One region of the Chromohalobacter canadensis genome, then DNA from elsewhere that is predicted to be linked to it. Evidence: predicted binding sites of a transcription regulator. Region 1 holds the regulator's gene; the other holds the start of a gene.
What was found. The regulator FliA, encoded in region 1, starts transcription of late flagellar genes. The targets are predictions, from matches to a motif close to CTAAAGTTNNNNNNNNNNCNGCCGATA.
Positions count from the first base shown of each region.

Region 1 (3,410 bases):
GGGCATGTTCGAGCACGGCCTACGGGCAACGCTCAAACGCGGCAACCTGCTGACCGGAGCGCTGTTCGTGGACTTGAACTTCCATGACGATCCCGAGCCTTACGAGCCGCTCACCTTCGAGGGCAAGAAGGTCTTCCCGACGACCACCGGTAGCCTGGCGCAGATCGAGGATAAGGTCTCGAACCTGCTGGATAAACTCAACGACGTGCAGATTGAGCCCGTCCTCGACTCACTGAACGAGACGCTGGCGACCACGCAGAACACGATGCGGCAAGTCAACGAGATCGCCGATTCGGTGGATGCACTGCTCGACGATCCAGCCACGCGCGAGCTGCCCGGCAATCTCAACAAGACGCTGCGCCAGACCCGCGACACGCTGGAGGGCTTCTCTCCCGACTCACAGGGTTACCGTGAACTCAACGATACGCTCTCGCGTCTCGAGTCACTGATGCGCGACCTGCAACCCGTGGCGCGCACGCTAAGCGAGAAGCCCAACGCACTGATCTTCGACAGCGAAGACGCCCCAGACCCGCAACCGAGGGCCCCACGCCAATGACCGAGATGACCTTCACTCATACTCGACGCCCGACATGCCCGGTGCGGTTTCTCGCCGCCGCCGGGCTGGGACTGTGCATGTCGATGCTGGTCGGCTGTGCCGGACAAAGCATCGACGAGTCGCGCTATACGCTCCCCAGTGAAACGCAAAACGTCGACGTCGCCAGCGACTTCAAGGGCAGTGTCTCGCTCGCGCCGCCACGCATGGCGAGCTACCTGAAGGATGATGGCATCGTCATGCAACTCGATGACATTCGTATCCATCAGGCACGCCACCATCTATGGGCCGAACCCCTTGATCGTCAACTGCAGGAACGCATGCGCCAGCATCTCAGCCAGGCCTTGCCCAACGCCGACGTGCTACGTAGCGGTCAATCCTCCGAGGCATCTACACCGGCGCTGCATGTCCAGCTCGACGTCGACCGTTTCCAGGGTCGCGACGACGGCATGGCCGTGGTCGACGGACAGTGGCGTATCCGTGACGACAACGACCGCACATTGTCGCGCGAATCCTTTGAGATAGAGCGCCCGCTGGAGGACGATGGCTATCCTGCGCTGGTAAGGGCGCTGGGCTCGGCTTGGGATACCCTTGGCGATCGTTTGGTCGATGCCTTGGTGGAGGTGGCCGACGCGGCGGAGACGAACTGACACGGCGCTTTATGAAGCCAGGTCACATGGTCGCAACCGCGACGGACGGTCATGCTACAGCCGTTACCTGTGACCGCCGCGGATGAGGAAGAGTGAGCCTCAGGCCGCGAACCGACCTCTGAGACGTGCCACCGCTTGGCTATGCAATTGGCATACCCGCGATTCGCTGACACCGAGCACGGCGCCGATTTCCTTGAGGTTGAGCTCTTCCTGGTAATAAAGCCCCAGCAATAGCTTTTCACGTTCGGGGAGTTGTTCGATGGCCTCGACCAAATGGGTGCGCGCATCGCCTTTCAGCAATGCATCGAGCGGGGTCGCTGGCGCGGTCTCTCCCGCCGGCGGTTCGCCGAGTTCGGACACGACCTCGTCGAATCCCAGCAGGTAACCGTTATTGGCATCCAGCAGCAGCTGATGATATTCCTCGACGCTCATATCCAGAGCACTGGCGATCTCGCGCTCGTCCGGGGAACGTCCTAACGACTGCTCTAGCTTGTGTACCGCCTGATCCAGCGCCCGCACGCTGCGCCGCACGCTGCGCGGCATCCAGTCGCGACTGCGCAGTTCATCGATCATCGCGCCGCGCACGCGCTGATTGGCGAAGGTGGAAAAACTCGCCCCTTGGGCGGTATCGAAGCGTTCCAGCGCATCGAGTAATCCCACCATGCCGGCTTGAATCAAATCATCGAGTTCGACACTGGCCGGTAAGCGTACTTGCAATGCCAGCGCATGACGCCGTACGAGCGGCATGTATTGCTCCAGCAGTGCGCGTTGGTCGATTTTGCCCTGTGCCGTATACATCTCTATCGCCTCGGATGTTCGGGTCGACGCTCGACGCGACGCCCGCTGACATTATCGAGCTTCCGGGCCGCCAGCCAAGGCCGGAATAACCCCCGCTTGATGAGCCTTTTCCCGAATTCGTCTTCACCGCTCTCTCAGCGGTAATTCACGATCAGTTGCAAGTCCTCGATACGCACGCTTGCACTCGGCGCGTTCCGAGAGGCAGTCCGCCGAAAGCGCAGTACAAAAGGTCCTTCAGCTGAAAGCCCCTCCAATGCCTGCGTACCCCCGCGACGCGTCGCCATTTCGACACAGCGACGCGGATGACACAGCCATGCCCGCACATCGTTTGGCCCCTTCGTGGCATAACGCCAGGACACCCGCGTGATAAGGCCATCGCCGACCGTGTGAGACTCAGGTGGACGCAGAGGCTCCGTACGCTCATCACGTCCCGGTGTCGTCAGCAGCGGCCCACGCGGCAGCGTCACCGCCCAACTGCCGGCTTCGACGGCTTTCGCCAACGGTGCCATGCTCAGCGTGGCACCTAACGCCACCAGCAATGCCAGGACGCAACCCAGCGATTTCATGACCCACGCTCGCTCGACGGGAGCGTCTGCGCCAGCCACTCGGCGGGGTCGACGACAAGCTCGACCGCCAGGAAGCGGCGCGCCGTGTCCACCAAGTTGCCAAGCGGCATATCGCCCGCGCTGGCCGGATCGCGTATCACCAGTAGACGTGGCAGGCGTTCGCGCTGCGACCATTGTTTGAGTTCGCGATAAGCACGCTGCAGGCCTTCCGCGCCGGAGGCGACCCAGATGCCCCAGTGCGGCGAGGAGCGCTGAGCAGTGGTGACGTCGCCGACGGCGAGTGGCAAGGTCTCCCAGGCAAGGCCGCTGAGTGACGCAAGGCGTTCACAGGTCGCCGTCACCGCCTGAGGAGTCGGATGACCGATCGTCACCAGAGCCGCCTTGTCGCGCCGCTGATTCGCATAAGCGCGCAATCCCGCCGCTTGATCACTCATCGTCACCTCAAGCTGCCTGTGAGAGCGCCGCATGCGCCGTTAGCAAGTGCATCAACCCGTGCAGCAGGGTATCGGGGCTGCGTCGCTTTCGCTCACCGGCGAGACGTTTTACCACCGGGCGCGTATCCACCGCCCAGCCGTCCTCGCTCAAGTCCATACGTAGCGCCAGAGCTGCCAGTTGCGCTGCCAGGTAGACGCGTAGCTCGCAATCCAGGGGTGCCGACGCCCCCAGCTGTTGCCACGCCGAGCGCATCAACCGCGACAGATCGTCCTGTTCGAGCTGGCGATACACGAAAGCGCGCATGTCGATATCCAGCGCATCGCCTCCATGCCCCAGCCAGTGATAGACACCCCGCCGACGCCCGCTCTCGGAATCATGACTCGTCGCAATCCACAGTTGCAGGTTGTC
Region 1 is NZ_CP140151.1:192,218-195,627, forward strand. Features, by position in the region: gene pqiB (intermembrane transport protein PqiB) at 1-556, shown strand, start outside; gene SR908_RS00955 (PqiC family protein) at 553-1,203, shown strand; gene SR908_RS00960 (RNA polymerase sigma factor FliA) at 1,303-2,001, opposite strand; gene SR908_RS00965 (flagellar protein FlhE) at 2,136-2,567, opposite strand; gene SR908_RS00970 (hypothetical protein) at 2,564-3,001, opposite strand; gene flhF (flagellar biosynthesis protein FlhF) at 3,009-3,410, opposite strand, start outside.

Region 2 (3,410 bases), 480 kb from region 1:
CGACGCCGTCGCTGCTGCGCGGTTTCTCGGCGCCGGTCTACCTGCGCTATCCGTATTCGCGCGAGGAGCTGTCGTTCCTGCTCACCCATGACGCGGACGATTTCAACCGCTGGGACGCAGGGCAGCGGCTGACGATGCTGGCCCTCGACGACCTCATCGCGGCGCATCGCAACGGGGTTGAAAAGGTCATGGATAGCCGCGTCATCGACGCGTATCGGCGCCTTTTGACCACCGAGACCGATGACAAGGCGGTGCTCGCCGAGATGCTGACGTTACCCTCGGAGGCCTACATCGCCGAGCAGCAGCCGATGGTCGACGTAGATGCCATCCACGCCGCGCGCGTCTTCGTCAAGCAGTCGCTTGCCACGGCCCTGCGCGACGAATTCCTGGCCATCCATGAAGCCCACCGCAGCGATGAGCCCTACGCACCGGAGCCGGATCAGATCGCACGGCGTCGGGTGAAGAATGTGGCGCTCGAATACTTGATGAGCATCGAGGACGACGAGGGCGTGGCACTGGCCGAGGCGCAGGTCGATGCCGAGCACAACATGACCGACGTGCGTGCGGCCTTGACGATGCTGGTGCACAGCTCACGCAGTGACATCGCCGAGCCGGCGCTCAAGGCGTTCGGCGAGAAATGGGCGCATGATCCGCTGGTAATGAATCAGTGGTTCACCATCCAGGTCACGCGCCCGCAGGAGGATGTGCTGGAACGCGTCAAATACTTGATGGCGCATCCGCTGTTCTCGCTCAAGAACCCCAACAAGGTGCGTGCGTTGATCGGCGCGTTCGCGGCGCAGAACCGTATCAACTTCCACCGACTCGACGGCGAGGGCTATCGCCTACTGGCGGATGTGGTGATCGAGCTCAACAGCCTCAATCCTGAGATCGCCGCGCGCATCATCACGCCGTTGACGCGTTGGCAGCGTTTCGACGAGCAGCGTCAGGCGCTGATGAAGGCCGAGCTCGAGCGCATTCGTGCCGAGGAACTCTCGCCCAACGTCTTCGAAATGGTTGAACGGGCGCTGGCCGAGGCCTGATAACCGACTTTGCAGGAACGTGACGCTAAAACGCCGCTGCCTGGGCAGCGGCGTTTTCATGTGGGGCCGTTGCAGCAAAACGCTTCAACGAATGAGCCAGCCGAGCACCAGCAAGCCGAGGAACAGCCATACGATACCGGCGACGAAGGCGCGCCGGACAAGCGCACGAATCCCTTTGTAGAGCATCCACACGCCGATGATCAGCACCACCAGGTTGATGAGCGAGGGATTGACGCCCAGCGAGCGGGCGAGGCCGTCGAAGAAACGGTCGATCGCGACCCAGAGTCCCGCGAACAGGGTGGAGAGCGCGTCGACGACCACGCGCAAGGCGTCGCCGAGGAACTCGCCGAGCCAGTGAAAGAATCTGTCGATCTGCATGTCACATCCTTTTTGTGAGCGTGCTTAGGTGAGCGTCTCGTCCTTGTGCTGTCGAGCGCATGGCTGTGGGCCCGTCATTCTAAGCGGCAAGGCGCCAGGATGGCAGGGGCGACTTACGACGGGGTGGCCTTTATGCTTCTCTTCTTGCATGCTGAAAGTGCCATGTGTTGGCTGTTGGTCGTGGGCGATGCAAGTTTGTTGCGCCCTAGCCGATAACTAGAGGGCGTAAAGCGCATTTCATTCACTTGAAGGGAGAAGCTTCATGGACTCATCCGTGAACGCAGCCGTGGGAACTGCGATGGCGTTGCAACAGCATAACGCCGATCAACAGTCTCAGATGGGCCTGCTCAAGGAGTCGCTCAACAATCAGGCGTCACACGTGTCGCAATTGATGGAGTCGGTTTCCCCCCAGCAGTCTCTGGCGACGACCGGCACCGTGGGTACGCAAGTCAATACCTACGCCTGAGCCTAGGATAGGCTGGTCAAGAATGCCGTGGCGCCTAGCGTCGCGGCATTTTTCATTGCAGTGAGAGCCCGTCGTTGATCTCACGCAGACGCTGCATGGCGTGATCGGAAGAAAACGGTGGCTCGCGCGGGGGATCGTAGACCTCGCCGCGGGTGCCGTTGACGATTAGGTCGATGGCATAGCAGGTATCGTCGATCACGGCTCGGTAGCCCGTAGCCTGCTGAAAGTGGCTCATGCCGGCGTCGTTGAGCGTGAAGGCCTGGAAGTCATGGTCATCGATGTGCACCGTGGGCTGTGAGTGACCGTTGGGTGGCAGTTTCAGGCAGTTGGAGACCGCTTTGGCGTCTTGGCTCGTGCCCAGACGCCAGTGCGCGGCCGTGATGTCGTTGGAGCCCGGTAGTGCCAGCGTGATCAGACGCTCGCCCGGTGCATCATCCGCGATCTGCCAGCTGCCGGTATCGAAGTAGCCCGATTGTGGCGCGGTGATGCGCTCAAGCGAGGCGTAGGCGCGCAGCCTGACGGAGTAGGGCGCCAGCGTGAAGTCCGTGGTTTCTTCGTTGGCCGGGGTAGGCGGCGTTTCGCGGGGCTCGGGTGTGCAAGCCGCAAGCGATATGGCGCCTCCAAATACGGCCATAATGGCAGTCGCGATGAATATCCGTTTCATGCTTGGATTCCTTGTGTGGTAGCGAGCGTGATAGCGAGCGTTCACACCGTATCAGCCTACTTATCACCCTTGTAGCGTGCCACGGTCTCCTTGGCGGCCTGTCGCAACAGGCTGATGTCGATGCCCACAGCGATGAAATCGAATCCCCAGTCGGCATAGCGTTTGGCGTCCTCCTCGACGGGAGCCAAGATGCCGGCGGCCTTTCCGGCAGCGCGGGTTGCATCCAGGGTGTGTCGAATCATCGCCTGGACCTCGGGATGATTGGGATTGCCGATATGCCCGATGTCGGTGGATAGATCGAAGGGGCCGACGAACACGGCGTCGACGCCGGGGGTGGCGGCGATAGCGTCGGCGTTGTCGACCCCGCTGCGGGACTCCACCTGCACGATCAGGCACAACTCTTCATGGGCCGTTGTCATGTAGTCTTCCACCTCGCCCCAGCGCGTGGCACGTGTCAGACCACCGCCGACGCCACGAAATCCCTGCGGCGGGTAACGTGTGGCGGCGACCAATTGGGCTGCCTGCTCGGCGGTGTCGACCATGGGGATCATCAGCGTCTGGGTGCCGATGTCGAGCAGTTGCTTGATCAGGGCGGGGTCATGGCTGACGGCACGCACGACCGGGGCGCAGGGATAGGCGGCAACCGCCTGCAATTGGCCAAGTATCGTAGGTACCGTGTTGGGCGCATGTTCGCCGTCGATCAATAGCCAATCGAAGCCTGTGGTGGCCAGAATCTCCCCAGCGTAGCCAGTGGCGAAACCGGCCCAGCATCCATAACGGGTATCGCCTGTCAGTGATGCCTTGAAGGGGTTGTGGGGCACTTGCATGGCGCATGTCCTTTTTCGTTAGATGACTATTGCAT
Region 2 is NZ_CP140151.1:675,381-678,790, reverse strand. Features, by position in the region: gene pepN (aminopeptidase N) at 1-1,040, shown strand, start outside; gene SR908_RS03285 (hypothetical protein) at 1,125-1,418, opposite strand; gene SR908_RS03280 (putative motility protein) at 1,681-1,884, shown strand; gene SR908_RS03275 (hypothetical protein) at 1,937-2,548, opposite strand; gene SR908_RS03270 (HpcH/HpaI aldolase family protein) at 2,605-3,375, opposite strand.
Region 2: SR908_RS03280 (putative motility protein) is a predicted target of FliA. The motif match lies at 1,607-1,633, and genes of this name have one in related genera.